3 regions of the Lysinibacillus sp. NPDC048646 genome follow, and region 3 is predicted to be linked to each of the others. Evidence: riboswitches for the same ligand, from Rfam matches in the RefSeq annotation. Region 3 holds a riboswitch; each other region holds the start of a gene.
What was found. A riboswitch is a leader RNA that binds a small molecule or an ion and turns the genes downstream of it on or off. The one in region 3 is predicted to bind preQ1.
Positions count from the first base shown of each region.

Region 1 (4,700 bases), on a different contig from region 3:
GTTTGGCTTCAGCTATAAAGAAGTAAATAATGACCTTCAATTGTTTGGCTTGTTAGTATAAGATGTTTCGTCACACTTGCATTGTATGTGAGTGTGACTTTTTTGTGGATTTTTATTGAAACAAACCTTGATTTTATCGATAACTTTTGCTTGTTTATCGTCCATCTTTTTTAAAAATACCGACAAAAAAAACGCTCATACCGAGGTATGAACGTTTAGAATCATCCTAGCAGTGCGCGGTCAGAGTTCATCTTTTCGCCACGTATGCGTTCAAATTCTGCCATTAAATCTGGAATTGTTAGTTCATGCTTGCGATCCTCGCCAACTTCTAAAATGATTTGACCTTTGTCCATCATAATGAGGCGATTTCCTAAGTCTAACGCTTGTTGCATGTTGTGCGTGACCATTAACGTCGTTAAGTGATCTTTTTCTACTAGATGTTTTGTAATACGTGTAATTAGCTCTGCACGTGACGGGTCAAGTGCAGCTGTATGTTCATCTAACAATAAAATCGATGGCTTCGTGAATGTTGCCATCAGAAGTGATAGCGCTTGACGCTCCCCACCGGAAAGTAAGCCAACCTTCGCTGATAAGCGACTTTCTAAATTTAAGCCGAGCATTGCTAATGATTCCTTGAAAAATTCACGGCGTTTTTTATCGACGCCGACACGTATGCCTCGTCTCTTATTTCGAGAGTACGCTAATGCCAAATTTTCTTCAATGGTCATTGTTGGTGCAGTACCTGCCATAGGGTCTTGGAATACACGACCAATATAGTGAGAACGTTTATATTCAGGTAAGCCTGTTACATTGTTGCCATCGATTAGTACTGTACCGAAGTCAGGTGTTAAAGCGCCTGAAATCATATTCATCATCGTTGATTTACCAGCGCCATTACTACCGATAATTGTCACGAAATCCCCTGGCTTTAAATGCAGATTGATATCAGCAAGTGCTATTTTTTCATCTGGTGTACCTTCATTGAAGATTTTGTTAATGCCGTCCAATTTAAGCAAGACCTTTTCCCCCTTGCTCAGCCGTTTTTACTTGTGCACGTTCTACAGCGCGCTTCGCTCTACGTTTTCGTTCTTTGTTTTTATCCACAAACTGAGGTACGATTAACGCTAAAATAACAATAACTGCTGTAATTAGTTTCATATCCCCTGAATCGAGGAAATCTACACGTAATGCTAACGCTAAAATAATACGGTAAATAATCGCACCCGCAATAACAGCAAAAGTCGTACGCATAATTGTTTTCGTTCCAAAGATCGCTTCCCCGATAATAACAGAGGCAAGACCGATAACAATCATCCCTATCCCCATACTAACATCAGAGAACTTTGAATACTGTGCGATTAAAGCTCCAGAAAATGCGACAAGCGCATTTGAAAGACCAAGCCCAAGAATAATAAGTGTGTCTGTATTCGCAGAGAAGCTACGAATCATACGCTTATTATCACCAGTTGCTCGGATAGCCAGCCCGACTTCTGTTTTTAAGAACGAGTCTGCAATTAATTTAATTAAAATCGTGATGAATAATACTACAATCAGCGTACTCCATGTTGAGGGTACTTGCTGAATGCCGAAGCCTTTTAATACGTTATTTAATGCAGCATCGATACCTAAATTACTCCAAAACGCTTGGAACTTTGAAAACAATGTTTCAGAGTTCAGTAGTGGAATATTCGGACGACCTATCGTATTTTCTGCAGTTAACCCCATGATACGTAGGTTAATAGAATATAATGCTATCATCATTAAAATCCCTGATAGTAGTGGGTTAATTTTCCCTTTTGTGTGAAGAATTCCTGTCATACATCCAGCAATAAATCCAGCAACAATTGCCACTAAAGTCGCTAAGATTGGGTGATAGCCTAGCAGAATCATCGTCGCTGCTGTAGCTGCCCCTGTTACAAAGCTTCCATCAACCGTTAAATCCGGAAAATCTAACACACGGAATGTTAAATACACGCCAAGTGCCATAATTGCATAGATGATTCCTTGCTCCACTGAGCCAAATATTGCTGTAAACATAATCGAATCATCTCCTAAAATTATCGTATAAAATGAAGATAAAGCGGGGATAGTCCTCCCCCGCTTCACCTAAATATGATGCCTCTTTGGACATTATTTTTCTAAAAGCTCTGCACCCCAAGAATCTTTAATTTCGATACCTAAATCATCAGCAACTTTCTTGTTCACTAATAATTTTAAGTTTTGTGGATATTGAGCTGGTGTTTCAGCAGGCGTTGCTTCACCTTTTAGAATTTTCACTGCCATTTGGCCAGCTTCATAGCCGATATCAAAGTACTCAAAGCCGTATGCAGCCAAGCCGCCACGTGCCACAGAGTCAAGCTCACCCACGATAAGTGGTAATTTGTTAGCGTTTGCTACATCAATCACTGACTCAAGAGCAGAAACAACTGTATTATCAGTAATGATATAGAAAGCATCTACTTTCCCAATTAATGATTCAGCTGCTTGTTTTACATCAGCTGAAGTTGCTGCTGATGCATCTTTTACTGTTAAGCCTTGCTCGCCCATTACCTTTTTCACTTCAGTTACTTGCGCTACCGAGTTTTGCTCACCAGCGTTGTACACCATACCTACATTTTTAGCACCTAACTCTTTTAATAAGGCTACCGTTTTTGTAATTGTATCAGGATGTAAATCAATCGTTCCTGTGACATTTTTACCCGGCGCCTCCATTGACGCAATTAATTGTGCACCAATAGCATCTGTTACTGAAGTAAAGATGATTGGAATATCACCAGTTGCAGTAGCTGCCGCCTGTGCAGATGGTGTAGAGTTCGCAAAAATTAAATCTACGTTTGCACTGACTAGGTTGTTTGCGATTGTCGTATTTAAGCTGTTATCGCCTTGTGCAATCTGCGGATCATATTCTACCTTTAAGCCAGAATCTTCAAGAGCTTTTTTGAAGCCTTCAGTTGCGGCATTTAACGATGGATGCTCAACAATTTGAGTAATCCCAATTTTATATGTTTTTTCATCCGTAGCGTTACTTTCACTTGCATTGTTCTTTTCGTCACCTTTTGATTCTGTTGAACTAGAACCACCGCTACCACATGCAGCAAGCATTAATACTAATCCAAATAATAGGAACGAAAGCTTTTTCATATTACGCTTCACAAATAATCCCCCCGACTATTTCTCTATTATCTATCACACTTCACCCTAGCAAAGTGTGAATGTATCGCTATATTATCGTTATTATTGATGTTCGTCAACAACATTATGAATGTTCTGACTTTTAGATTTGGCGAAATATTTTACTTTTTCATTTAATTTGTCGCTTTAAACCGCTAAACTACGCCATTTTGATGAATGTAATTATTTTAGTAACCTAACAAATTATTTTATGACAATTTTGCGAAGTTAGATTCTGGACATATATTTTATAAAAGACTTTTATTTTTCTGATATTTGACTTCTTTCTGAGTTTTATACTAAAATATTTATTTGTGTAAATGCACCGTGGTTCGTAACCATCCCACGAAAAAAAACTAAGGAGAAATGAATATGAAAGTAAAATTTTTAGCAGCAAGTGGCATTATTGCAGCGCTATATATTGCTGTTACAATGCTTGTTGCACCTTTTGGATTTACTGAAGTGCAGTTTCGAGTATCGGAAATGTTTAATCATTTAGTTGCCTTTAATCCACGCTTTGCCGTAGGAATAATTATTGGTGTATTTATCTCAAATTTATTTTCACCTCTTGGCATCTACGATTTAGTATTTGGTGTTGGACATTCGATGATTACACTAGGGCTGTTTATCCTTATTTGTAAATTTGTAAAAAATATTTGCGCACGTTTAATCATCAACACATTGTTATTTACATGTACAATGTTCATTATCGCCTTTGAACTGAACTTAGCCTTAGAATTACCATTTTTCTGGACATGGCTCACTGTCGCTGCAGGTGAATTTGTTGTATTAGCAGTCGGTGCACCGATCATGTATATTCTGAACAAACGTTTAAACTTCAAAGATTTGATTTAACTTTATTCAGTAGCTATAAATAGAGACGAGTCTTTTTCAAGATTCGTCTTTTTTCTATGCTAGGAATTCATGCTTGTGTAAGTAATCAATCGTAATGTTAATGACACGATTTATTTTTTCTTTTCTTGACACTATTCTGAAAATACCTTAAAATTCTCTTCAATAATAAATGCTAGGAAGAAGAAAAGTAGCAGGCGATTGTATTTAAAGAGAGCTGATGGTTGGTGCAAATCAGTAATACGTACTTGTGAATGGGCTTCGGAGCAGCCTCATCAAATGTGTGGCCGAACTAACTCCCCGTTATAGGAGTACCAAAGCGCGCAATTTTTGCGAATAAAGGTGGCACCACGGTTACTCGTCCTTTTACCGAAGGATCGAAGTGACTTTTTTTATGGAAAAAATCAGAATAGAGGAGTCGAGATAAGATGGGTACAGTAGCAGAGAAAAAAGGGTATTTTGGTGAATTTGGAGGCAGCTTCGTTCCAGAAGAGCTTCAAAATGTATTAAATATTTTAGATGAAAACTTCCAAAATTATAAAGACGATGAAGACTTTAAAAATGAGTTAGATTATTTTTTCCGTGAATATGTAGGGCGCAAATCTCCACTTTACTTTGCTGAAAACTTAACGAAGCAATTGGGTGGCGCAAAAATTTATTTGAAACGCGAGGACTTA
Region 1 covers NZ_JBNNLZ010000004.1:178,580-183,279, reverse strand. Annotated here, with positions in the region: gene ilvA (threonine ammonia-lyase IlvA) at 1-61, shown strand, start outside; gene ACQKII_RS07400 (ABC transporter ATP-binding protein) at 222-1,016, opposite strand; gene ACQKII_RS07395 (ABC transporter permease) at 1,009-2,037, opposite strand; gene ACQKII_RS07390 (ABC transporter substrate-binding protein) at 2,131-3,153, opposite strand; PreQ1 riboswitch class I at 3,493-3,537, shown strand; gene ACQKII_RS07385 (QueT transporter family protein) at 3,544-4,026, shown strand; T-box leader at 4,192-4,392, shown strand; gene trpB (tryptophan synthase subunit beta) at 4,452-4,700, shown strand, end outside.
Region 1: another riboswitch for preQ1. It lies ahead of ACQKII_RS07385 (QueT transporter family protein); the one in region 3 lies ahead of ACQKII_RS16255 (cell wall hydrolase).

Region 2 (4,700 bases), on a different contig from region 3:
CTATTTTGAGGGATATATGCTGATTACTGTTTCGATTTTGAAGTTTTCCGAAGATATCAGATAGTACCGTATAGTCTGTGGTCATTCCGGAACTAGGAGGTTTGGGTGAAATCGTCAGTTCATCGATATCATATAGCCATTCTTGCCATCTGCTTCCCTGTGTCTCTACTCCGACCTTTATGTCGTTTTCTTTTAAAATAGCAATGAGCGCTTCCAAATTTCGAAGGAGTGCAGGATTGCCGCCCGAAATCGTGACAAATGAAAAACCACTGCCTCCGAGTCGTTTCAACTCAGACCAAATCTCATCTGCTGTCATTTGAACAATCAGATGTTTTCCGCTACCATCCCATGTAAACGATGAATCACACCAGGAACAGGAATAGTCACAGCCAGCAGTCCGCACAAACATCGTCTTCTGTCCAACTACCATACCCTCGCCTTGAATGGTCGGTCCAAAAATCTCGATAACGGGTACCTTACTCAACTTCCATCCACTCCCGTCGCGCTTCAGCATAGCTTGTCGGAGTCTCATACAGCCTGATAAACTCTACACGTGCCCCGTTATATCGTTGTTCATCAAGCAAGGCTTCCGCTAACTTTTCGTAAATCCAGACTACAATGTTCTCTGCCGTTGTATTCATCGATGGAAGCGTTTCATTTAAATAACGATGATCCAAATAAATTTCTATTTTTTGTTTCCAAATTTCTTTTATATCACCAAAGTCAATCATCAAACCGCGTTCATCTGTGTATCCACTCAACCCTAATACAGCTCGATATGTATGGCCATGCAAATTTTTGCATTTCCCCTCATAATCATGTAAATGATGGGCTGCATCGAAGGTAAATTCCTTGCTCACGAGAACACGCTTTGCATGATAGTTCAATTGATTCCTTTGAATATCTTCATCTATTTTTTGGAGCTTCTCGACAATTTTAAAATGAAACATGCCTTAAGACTCCTTTCTGAAGCTTAAATAGTCATCAAGCCCTTTTTTTCGCAGTTTACACGCCGGGCATTCACCACAACCATCTGCTATGACACCGTTATAACAAGTTAACGTTCTTTCCCGAACAAACTCAAGCGCCCCAAGCTGATCAGCAAGCTCCCATGTCTGTGCCTTATTCAGCCACATTAACGGTGTATCAATCACGAAAGAATCGTCCATAGATAAATTTAACGTTACATTCAAGGATTTTATAAAAATATCCCGGCAATCCGGATATCCGCTAAAATCTGTTTCACAAACACCAGTTACGATATGCTTGGCTCCAACTTGGCTCGCCAAAACGCCCGCAAATGAAAGAAAGAGCAAATTCCGACCAGGCACAAAAGTCGATGGAAGCCCGCCATCTTCTCCGTCTTCTACTTCGATATCTTGTCGTGTCAATGCATTCGGAGCAAGCTGATTCAGGAGCGACATATCAAGAATGTGATGCGTGACACCAAGTTCCGCCGCTATCTCCTTTGCACATTCAATTTCCAAAATATGCCTTTGACCATAATCAAAAGTCACCGCCTCAACCTCTTCAAAACGTTCTTGTGCCCAGAACAAACAAGTGGTACTGTCCTGACCTCCACTAAACACAACAATTGCTTTTTCCTGCTTCATCTGTAAAAACTCCCTTATAACGAAAAAAACAGCACCCTAAGAAAAATGCTGTTTTCTTCTTAGTTTTTTTTAAGAGGGTAGCTAAAACCTCTTCCTTCATTGATAAGATTTTCAAATTTATCCCGCATTAACGGTCAGTAATTTATCTGTTCCGAAAGCGAAGCGTCAGGTACAAAACGCCCACCTCAAGTGGAAAGATGAGAACGAGTACACTAGGTGGGCGATCAACTGACCGTAAATGCCCGATTAGTTCAACTAACAATCAGTGGGGGATGAAGAAAACCCCCACTGATTGAAGTTTCACTTTATCGATTATCGATTTTTTCTGGATTAAGATCGTGATTCATTAAACGATAATTCGCTATTTCTTCGTATTTAGTTTCTGGTTTCCCATAGTTACACCATGGATCAATCGAAATCCCTCCACGTGGCGTAAATTTCCCCCAAACCTCGATATATCTTGGATCAAGTAATTTAATTAAATCGTTCATAATGATATTGACGCAATCTTCGTGGAAATCGCCATGATTTCTAAAACTAAATAAATATAACTTCAGTGATTTACTCTCAACAATTTTTTTATCCGGGATATAGGAGATGTACATCGTCGCAAAATCAGGCTGATTTGTAAGTGGACATAAACTAGTGAACTCTGGACAATTAAACTTGACGAAATAATCTCGATTTGAATGAAGATTATCTACTGCCTCCAGTACTTCGGGTGCATATTCATATGAATATTGTGTACCTTGATTACCTAATAATGTTAAATCCTTCAATCCTTCTTCATGGCTTCTTCCAGACATAAAAAAACCCTCCTTATAAAATGTTTCCCAACACTTTTCAAGAGAGTCATCACTAATCATTCTATTAAAACATAAGTAAAAACATAAAAAAGCCACGTCCGATATGGACATGGCATATTGTCATGTTTCCATAGTTTTTTATAGAGGGTATCAGCTATGAACCTCTCCCGTTCTAGTCCGGGCATTCTTTTCTACTATCATAATATAAAATATGGTGGAAAACGTCAAATGAAAATTTTCAAATAAAATCTTCTGATAAAGTGAAACTTCAATCAGTGGGGGTTTTCTTCAACCCCCACAATAAATAGAGGAACACAAGCTAAAACCTTCACATCCTGTGAAAAAGCTTGTGTGACCAACATCCTGTCGCTGCCGCTTCGCTTTCGCACATAAAACATCTGTCGCTGCCGCTTCGCTTTCGCACATAAAACACCCTGTCGCTGCCGCTGCGCTTTCGCACATAAAACATTTGTTGCCCCGAACCAATCGGGCTTTTACGGTCAGTTGTTCGCCCACCTAGTGTACTAGTTCTCTCCTTTCCACTTGAGGTGGGCGGCTTGTACCTGACGCTTCGCTTTCGGAACAGATAAATTACTGACCGTTAATGCGGGATAAATGCTTTTCTGAAAAAAACACTGTTATACCGCCCTATATTTTAGCCGTGCACTAAATACATTGCTGAGCTTTGAACTATTAATATTTTTTCAAAAGCAAAACCGCACTTACTTATGATATGGTTCACCGTAATAGAGCTAAGTGCGGTAAATTTTTATCCCAAAACATTCTATTCATTAGTAAATTTAATATAATATTTTTCATCAAAATATAATGATTCCTCATCGAATTGATTTAAATCAATTTTGACCTTTTGTTCAATTGGATCGCTTTCCTCACCTATCCAACAAAAATAAAGCTCACAAAAATCACCTTTTGGGATTAATTGTTTAAGAAAATCACATAGCACCTTAAAAGTTATTTTTGCTTTTTGAAAATTATGTGGTGAATACTGTTCATTGTATTGGGTCATATCCCATATAGAATGATATTTAGGATGAAAGTCGATTTCATAAACAAACGGTGTAGTGAAAATATTTTGTTGAATAGTCAACCCTTCTTCTCTAGCTGAATCGAGAATGACTAATGACTCTTCAAAGTCATCACTAATTGCTGCTTCGAAATTTAAACCTAAACATAAAATCATACTCATTATTTTGCCCTCCTAAAAAGGAAGCAACATCTATATAAATTCCATGTTGCTTTAAACCGCACTTACTTATGATACGGTTCACCATATCATAGCCTAATCATGTTTTTAATAGCTCCCTATATGCAATATGGTGAAATTGACATACGACATAATTTTAATGATGCGACATGGAATAGCACTGATTTGCAGTTAAGTCGCATATTGATTTCGCTAAATTTACGAATGGCAGCTATAAATTTTTTTGAAATTTATAGCTGCCAGTTCAATTTTTTCTGTGTCTCTAAAACTAATTAAGATGCATCTTCAAATTGACTGTTGTAAAGTTCCGCATAGAATCCGCCTTTTTCAAGTAGTTCCTCATGGTTACCCGTCTCAATAATATCGCCATCTTTCATAACAATGATTAAATCTGCATTTTTTATCGTGGATAAACGGTGTGCAATTACGAAGGATGTCTTGCCGTTAGCTAACTCATCCATCGCTTTTTGGATCAGTATCTCTGTCCGCGTATCGACGGAGCTTGTTGCTTCATCTAAAATGAGGAGTGGCGCATTTTCAATCATCGCACGAGCAATGGTTAACAGTTGTTTTTGCCCCGCTGATAGGTTCGCCTTATCATTCAGCACTGTATTATATCCATTAGGCAAGGTTTTAATAAAATGATGTAAACCAACTGCTCTACATGCTTGTTCCACTTGCTCATCTGTTACATTTTTTTTAGAAAACACGATATTCTCACGGATTGTTCCTTCAAATAGCCAAGTATCTTGGAGGACCATGCAAAACAGATCATGAACATTTTCACGCGTTAATGAATGAATTGGTGTGCCATCAACGGTGATTTCCCCTTCGTTTACTTCATAAAAACGCATTAGTAGATTGACTAATGTCGTTTTACCAGCACCAGTTGGACCTACTATCGCAACTTTTTGACCTGCCTTTACACTAGCAGAAAAGTTTTTAATGATGGTATGTTCTTCATCATAGCCAAAACGAACATGTTTAAATACCACATCCCCTTTTACGCTAGCAAGCTTTTGTGTTTTTTGGCTTTCATCTTCTAACTCTTCTTCC
Region 2 covers NZ_JBNNLZ010000002.1:209,950-214,649, reverse strand. Annotated here, with positions in the region: gene queE (7-carboxy-7-deazaguanine synthase QueE) at 1-484, opposite strand, end outside; gene queD (6-carboxytetrahydropterin synthase QueD) at 477-950, opposite strand; gene queC (7-cyano-7-deazaguanine synthase QueC) at 954-1,613, opposite strand; gene queF (preQ(1) synthase) at 1,919-2,419, opposite strand; PreQ1 riboswitch class I at 2,544-2,590, opposite strand; gene ACQKII_RS03275 (hypothetical protein) at 3,204-3,626, opposite strand; gene ACQKII_RS03270 (ABC transporter ATP-binding protein) at 3,917-4,700, opposite strand, start outside.
Region 2: another riboswitch for preQ1. It lies ahead of queF (preQ(1) synthase); the one in region 3 lies ahead of ACQKII_RS16255 (cell wall hydrolase).

Region 3 (4,700 bases):
AGGTGTGTACGATGGATTTTACATTCATCGTCGTCATATTTTTAATTGGTTTTATTGGATCATTCGTATCAGGGATGGTAGGTGTTGGAGGATCCATCATTAAATACCCAATGCTCTTGTATATTCCTCCGTTATTTGGGTTAGCAGCCTTCACCGCACATGAAGTATCCGGTATTAGTGCCGTTCAAGTATTTTTTGCATCGATTGCAGGTGTATGGGCATATCGAAAAAGCGGCTATTTAAACAAAACACTTATTCTTTATATGGGGACGGCTATTTTAGTAGGTAGCTTCATAGGTAGCTTTGGTTCCAGCATGTTATCAGAAGCGGCAGTGAATATTGTATACGGTGTTTTAGCCTTAATTGCAGCTGTGATGATGTTTATTCCGAAAAAGCAAATTGACGATAAGTCGTTAGATCAAATTACATTTAGTAAACCACTAGCGGCGAGCCTGGCGTTTATCGTTGGGATTGGTTCGGGGATTGTTGGAGCAGCAGGTGGCTTTTTATTAGTACCAATTTTACTCGTTGTATTGAAAATCCCAACACGTATGACGATTGCAACGAGCTTAGCAATTACGTTTATTTCATCGATTGGTGGAACAGTCGGCAAAATTATGACAGGGCAAATCGACTATGGACCAGCAGCGGTAATGATTGTGGCAAGTATACTTGCGGCTCCACTTGGCGCAAAAATCGGCGGCAAGCTCAATACAAAAGCACTACAAACTATTTTAGCACTATTAATTTTAGGTACAGCCATTAAAACATGGTTAGATATTTTATAAGAGGTGATTGGTTATGGAAAAATCGAAAGGATTTATGATTACGAGCTTCACCATTTCAGCTGTTTTTTTAGTAGCAGTGATTACAACAATATTTGGAGTTTAGGAGTGAGTCCAGATGGAAGAGGCAACTGTCTTTTGGAGTAGGGCATTAACCGAATTAACGTTATCTTTCCATATTATTTTTGCAACACTCGGTGTGGGTGTGCCGTTAATGATTTTAATTGCTCAATATGTAGGCTATAAGAAAAATGATATGCACTACACGATGATGGCAAGACGTTGGGCGCGTGGCTTTACGATTACAGTCGCAGTCGGTGTCGTAACAGGTACAGTCATCGGCTTACAGCTATCGTTACTGTGGCCAGAGTTTATGGAATTAGCAGGGCAAGTTATTGCACTACCGCTATTCATGGAAACATTCGCATTCTTCTTTGAGGCGATTTTCTTAGGAATCTATTTATACACATGGGATCGATTTAAGAATCCAAAAAATCATATATTATTGCTCATTCCTGTAGCAATAGGGGCATCAATGTCAGCCGTTTTTATTACGATTGTCAATGCCTTTATGAATGCACCGCAAGGGTTTGATATCGTCGATGGCGAGCTCATCAATATTCAACCATTTTTAGCGATGTTTACACCGGCCATGCCGACAAAAATCGGGCATGTACTAGTAACAAGTTATATGACGGTCGCATTTATTTTAGCGGCGATTGCAGCGTATAAGCTATTGCGCGGCGAAGACCATGTGTATCACAAAAAAGCATTATTTATGATGATGAAATTAGGTGTTATTTTCTCTATTGCTTCTGCATTAGTTGGTGACTTTTCAGCAAAATACTTAGCTGAATATCAGCCTGACAAGCTAGCCGCAGCAGAGTGGCATTTTGAAACAGAAGAAGGGGCAGATTTAATCTTCTTTGGTGTACTAGATGAAGGGGAAATCAAGTATAAAATCCGCATTCCTAAAATGTTAAGCTTTTTAGCTAGTAATGATTTCAATGCACAAGTGATTGGCTTAGATCAATATCCAGAAGACGAACAACCACCATTCATTATCCACTATTTCTTTGATATCATGGTAGCGATCGGTATGATGATGATTTTCCTTTCAGTTGCTTATATAGTAGGGAAATGGAGAAAGTGGCAGTGGGTTGAATCAAAATGGTTCCGAGTGCTGATTGTTTTAAGTGGTCCATTATCACTTGTAGCGATTGAAGCAGGTTGGTGGTTAGCGGAATTAGGACGACAACCATGGATATTATATGGCCTTATGCGAACAGAAGACGGCGCGACAAGTGCTACCGGCGTAGAATATTTATTTATCGCCTTTGCGATTGTTTACTTTGTGTTGGCAATCGGTAGTTTAGTCGTATTACATCGCATGTTTAAAAACAACCCGGTTGAAAAAGAATTAGCAGCACGACAAGGCGGTGATTCTGTATGGCATTAGAAATACTAGGTATTTCGGTACTTTGGCTCTTCTTATTTGGCTATGTGATTGTCGCATCGATTGATTTTGGCGCAGGATTTTTTAATGCCTATAGTTTAATGCGCGGCAATGACCATATTGTGTCAAACATTATTAAGCGGTATTTATCTCCGGTATGGGAAATTACGAACGTCTTTTTAGTCTTTTTCTTTGTCGGGATTGTTGGATTCTTTCCGCAAACCGCATATTTCTACGGTACCATTTTATTAGTACCGGCTTCCGTTGCGCTTATTTTGCTAGCGATTCGCGGTAGTTACTATGCCTTTGAATCTTATAGCGGTATGAGCGGACATAAAGGCTATGCACTCGCTTATGGGGTGTCAGGTCTTTTTATCCCAGCTGCATTTTCGGTCATTCTAACAATTTCTGAAGGTGGCTTTGTTACGATGCAAGGCGATCAGCCAGTTTTAGACTACAAAGCATTGCTGACAAGTCCATTATCATGGTCCATCGTTGTATTAAGTATCATTGCAGTACTGTATATCTCAGCTGTCTTTTTAACATGGTACGCACAAAAAGCAGGAGATCATAAAGCAAGTGAATTGATGCGTAAATATGCGCTTACTTGGGCGATTCCCCTTATCGTTAGTGGTCTTGGCATCATCATTGAGTTAAAAGCGTTTGGGAATTGGCATTATGCCCAAATGGTTGATTTATCTTGGTTATTTGCGCTAACCGGCATTGTCTTTTTAGCAACGGTTTGGCTATTATGGGCGAAAGTAAAATACGGGTTAGCGGTCATTTTATTAATCGTCCAGTTTGCGATCGCCTTCTTTGCCTATGGGATTTCACACTATCCATATCTACTCTATCCGTATTTAACGATTCATGATAGTTTTACAAATGAAGCGATGGCTATAGCACTCGTTGTGGCATTTGTCGCAGGCTTAGTGTTGCTTGTACCTTCTTTATATTTAGTATTTAAGCTATTTGTCTTTAACAAAGACTATGTATCTGGTAAAGAAGAAACACATGTGTAAGGAGTGTAAAAATGATGCACGATTTTTTAATCTTTTATGCACCGATTTTAGTAGTCATTGTATCGATTGTCGCAGCATTTATGGCTGCACTGAATACGAAGTTTTTGTAATAAAGCTTTGATCTCAAAATATTTTTGACGTATTCCTTTGTTTTATGTATTATATCAAACGAATAATACCGACATTTGAACGGAAGAGGTTCATAGCTGAAACCCTCTATAAAAAACTATGGAAGTATGCTTATTACGCCATGTCTATATTGGACGTGGCTTTTTTATTTGTTAGCTTTAGTTTACATGGATGAATGCGCCTCTCTTGTAATGTGTTTAGGGAAACATATACAGGGAGGTTTTTTATGTCTGGTCGTAAAGTTCATTGTTTAAAAAATTTAAAACGGAAAATTGCTGTAAACATCACTCTGGATGCTTTTTTGCATATGTTACAACAATGAATGGAAAATTAAATCCAAATAAATTGAATCTGAGGTATTCAACTATCGTAACAGGATAGTTGAATAAGGTATAAAAAACGACATCAATGTAGGCTTTTTTTCATACTATATATTTGGGGTGAAAAAAATGCCAAGAGTTAAACACCGAGAAGCAGACATTGATTTAATGGCAAGGATGATGAGAGCGGAAGCCGAGGGTGAAGGAAAACAAGGGATGTTATATGTTGGCAATGTAATTGTTAATCGTGCTGTGGCAGATTGTTTAGACTTTCAAGATGTAAGAACAATTGAAGATGTTATTTATCAGGTGCAAGGAGGAAATTATTCTTTTGAAGCTGTTCAAAAAGGGAATTTATTTTATCAAAGAGCGAGGTCTACTGAAAAAAGATTAGCAAAACAGAATTTGGATTATTGGAGACAACATCCAGCGAAATTTGCCCTTTGGTATTTTAATCCATATGCTCCCTGTCCTCCTACATGGTACGGTCAACCTTTTACTGGTCAATTTAAAAATCATTGTTTTTATGAACCAGCAGCTGAAACATGTGAAAGTGTCTATTACGGTTAGATTGGCTGGGGGATTTTAATAATTTTGGAGTTTTGGTTTGGTGTACTTTTATCTTAAGAAATAAAAGGGAACTTCCTGTTTTAGCAGGGTTCCCTTTTTTAGATATCAAACATTTAGTTTTACAGTTACAATACAGTCGTTAATTCGTAAACGCTGATAGAAGTGTGAAAATCGCCGGTAGAACAGTGATAAACGCCGCTAGAAGTGTGAAAATCGCCGGTAGAACAGTGATAAACGCCGCTAGAAGTGTGAAAATCGCCGGTAGACCAGTAATAAACGCCGCTAGAACTATAAATATAGTCGAATAGGGTTGTACCGACGCTGCAAGACCTACCGTCAATACTGACAGCACAGCCCATAGTAAGCTTATAAAAACACTGTTTGAAGCTCCATTTTAGCATATGTACTATGTAACCCC
Region 3 covers NZ_JBNNLZ010000016.1:17,034-21,733, forward strand. Annotated here, with positions in the region: gene ACQKII_RS16235 (sulfite exporter TauE/SafE family protein) at 12-788, shown strand; gene ACQKII_RS16240 (cytochrome ubiquinol oxidase subunit I) at 904-2,244, shown strand; gene ACQKII_RS16245 (cytochrome d ubiquinol oxidase subunit II) at 2,235-3,263, shown strand; gene cydS (cytochrome bd oxidase small subunit CydS) at 3,278-3,373, shown strand; PreQ1 riboswitch class I at 3,453-3,499, shown strand; gene ACQKII_RS16255 (cell wall hydrolase) at 3,842-4,282, shown strand; gene ACQKII_RS16260 (hypothetical protein) at 4,422-4,622, opposite strand.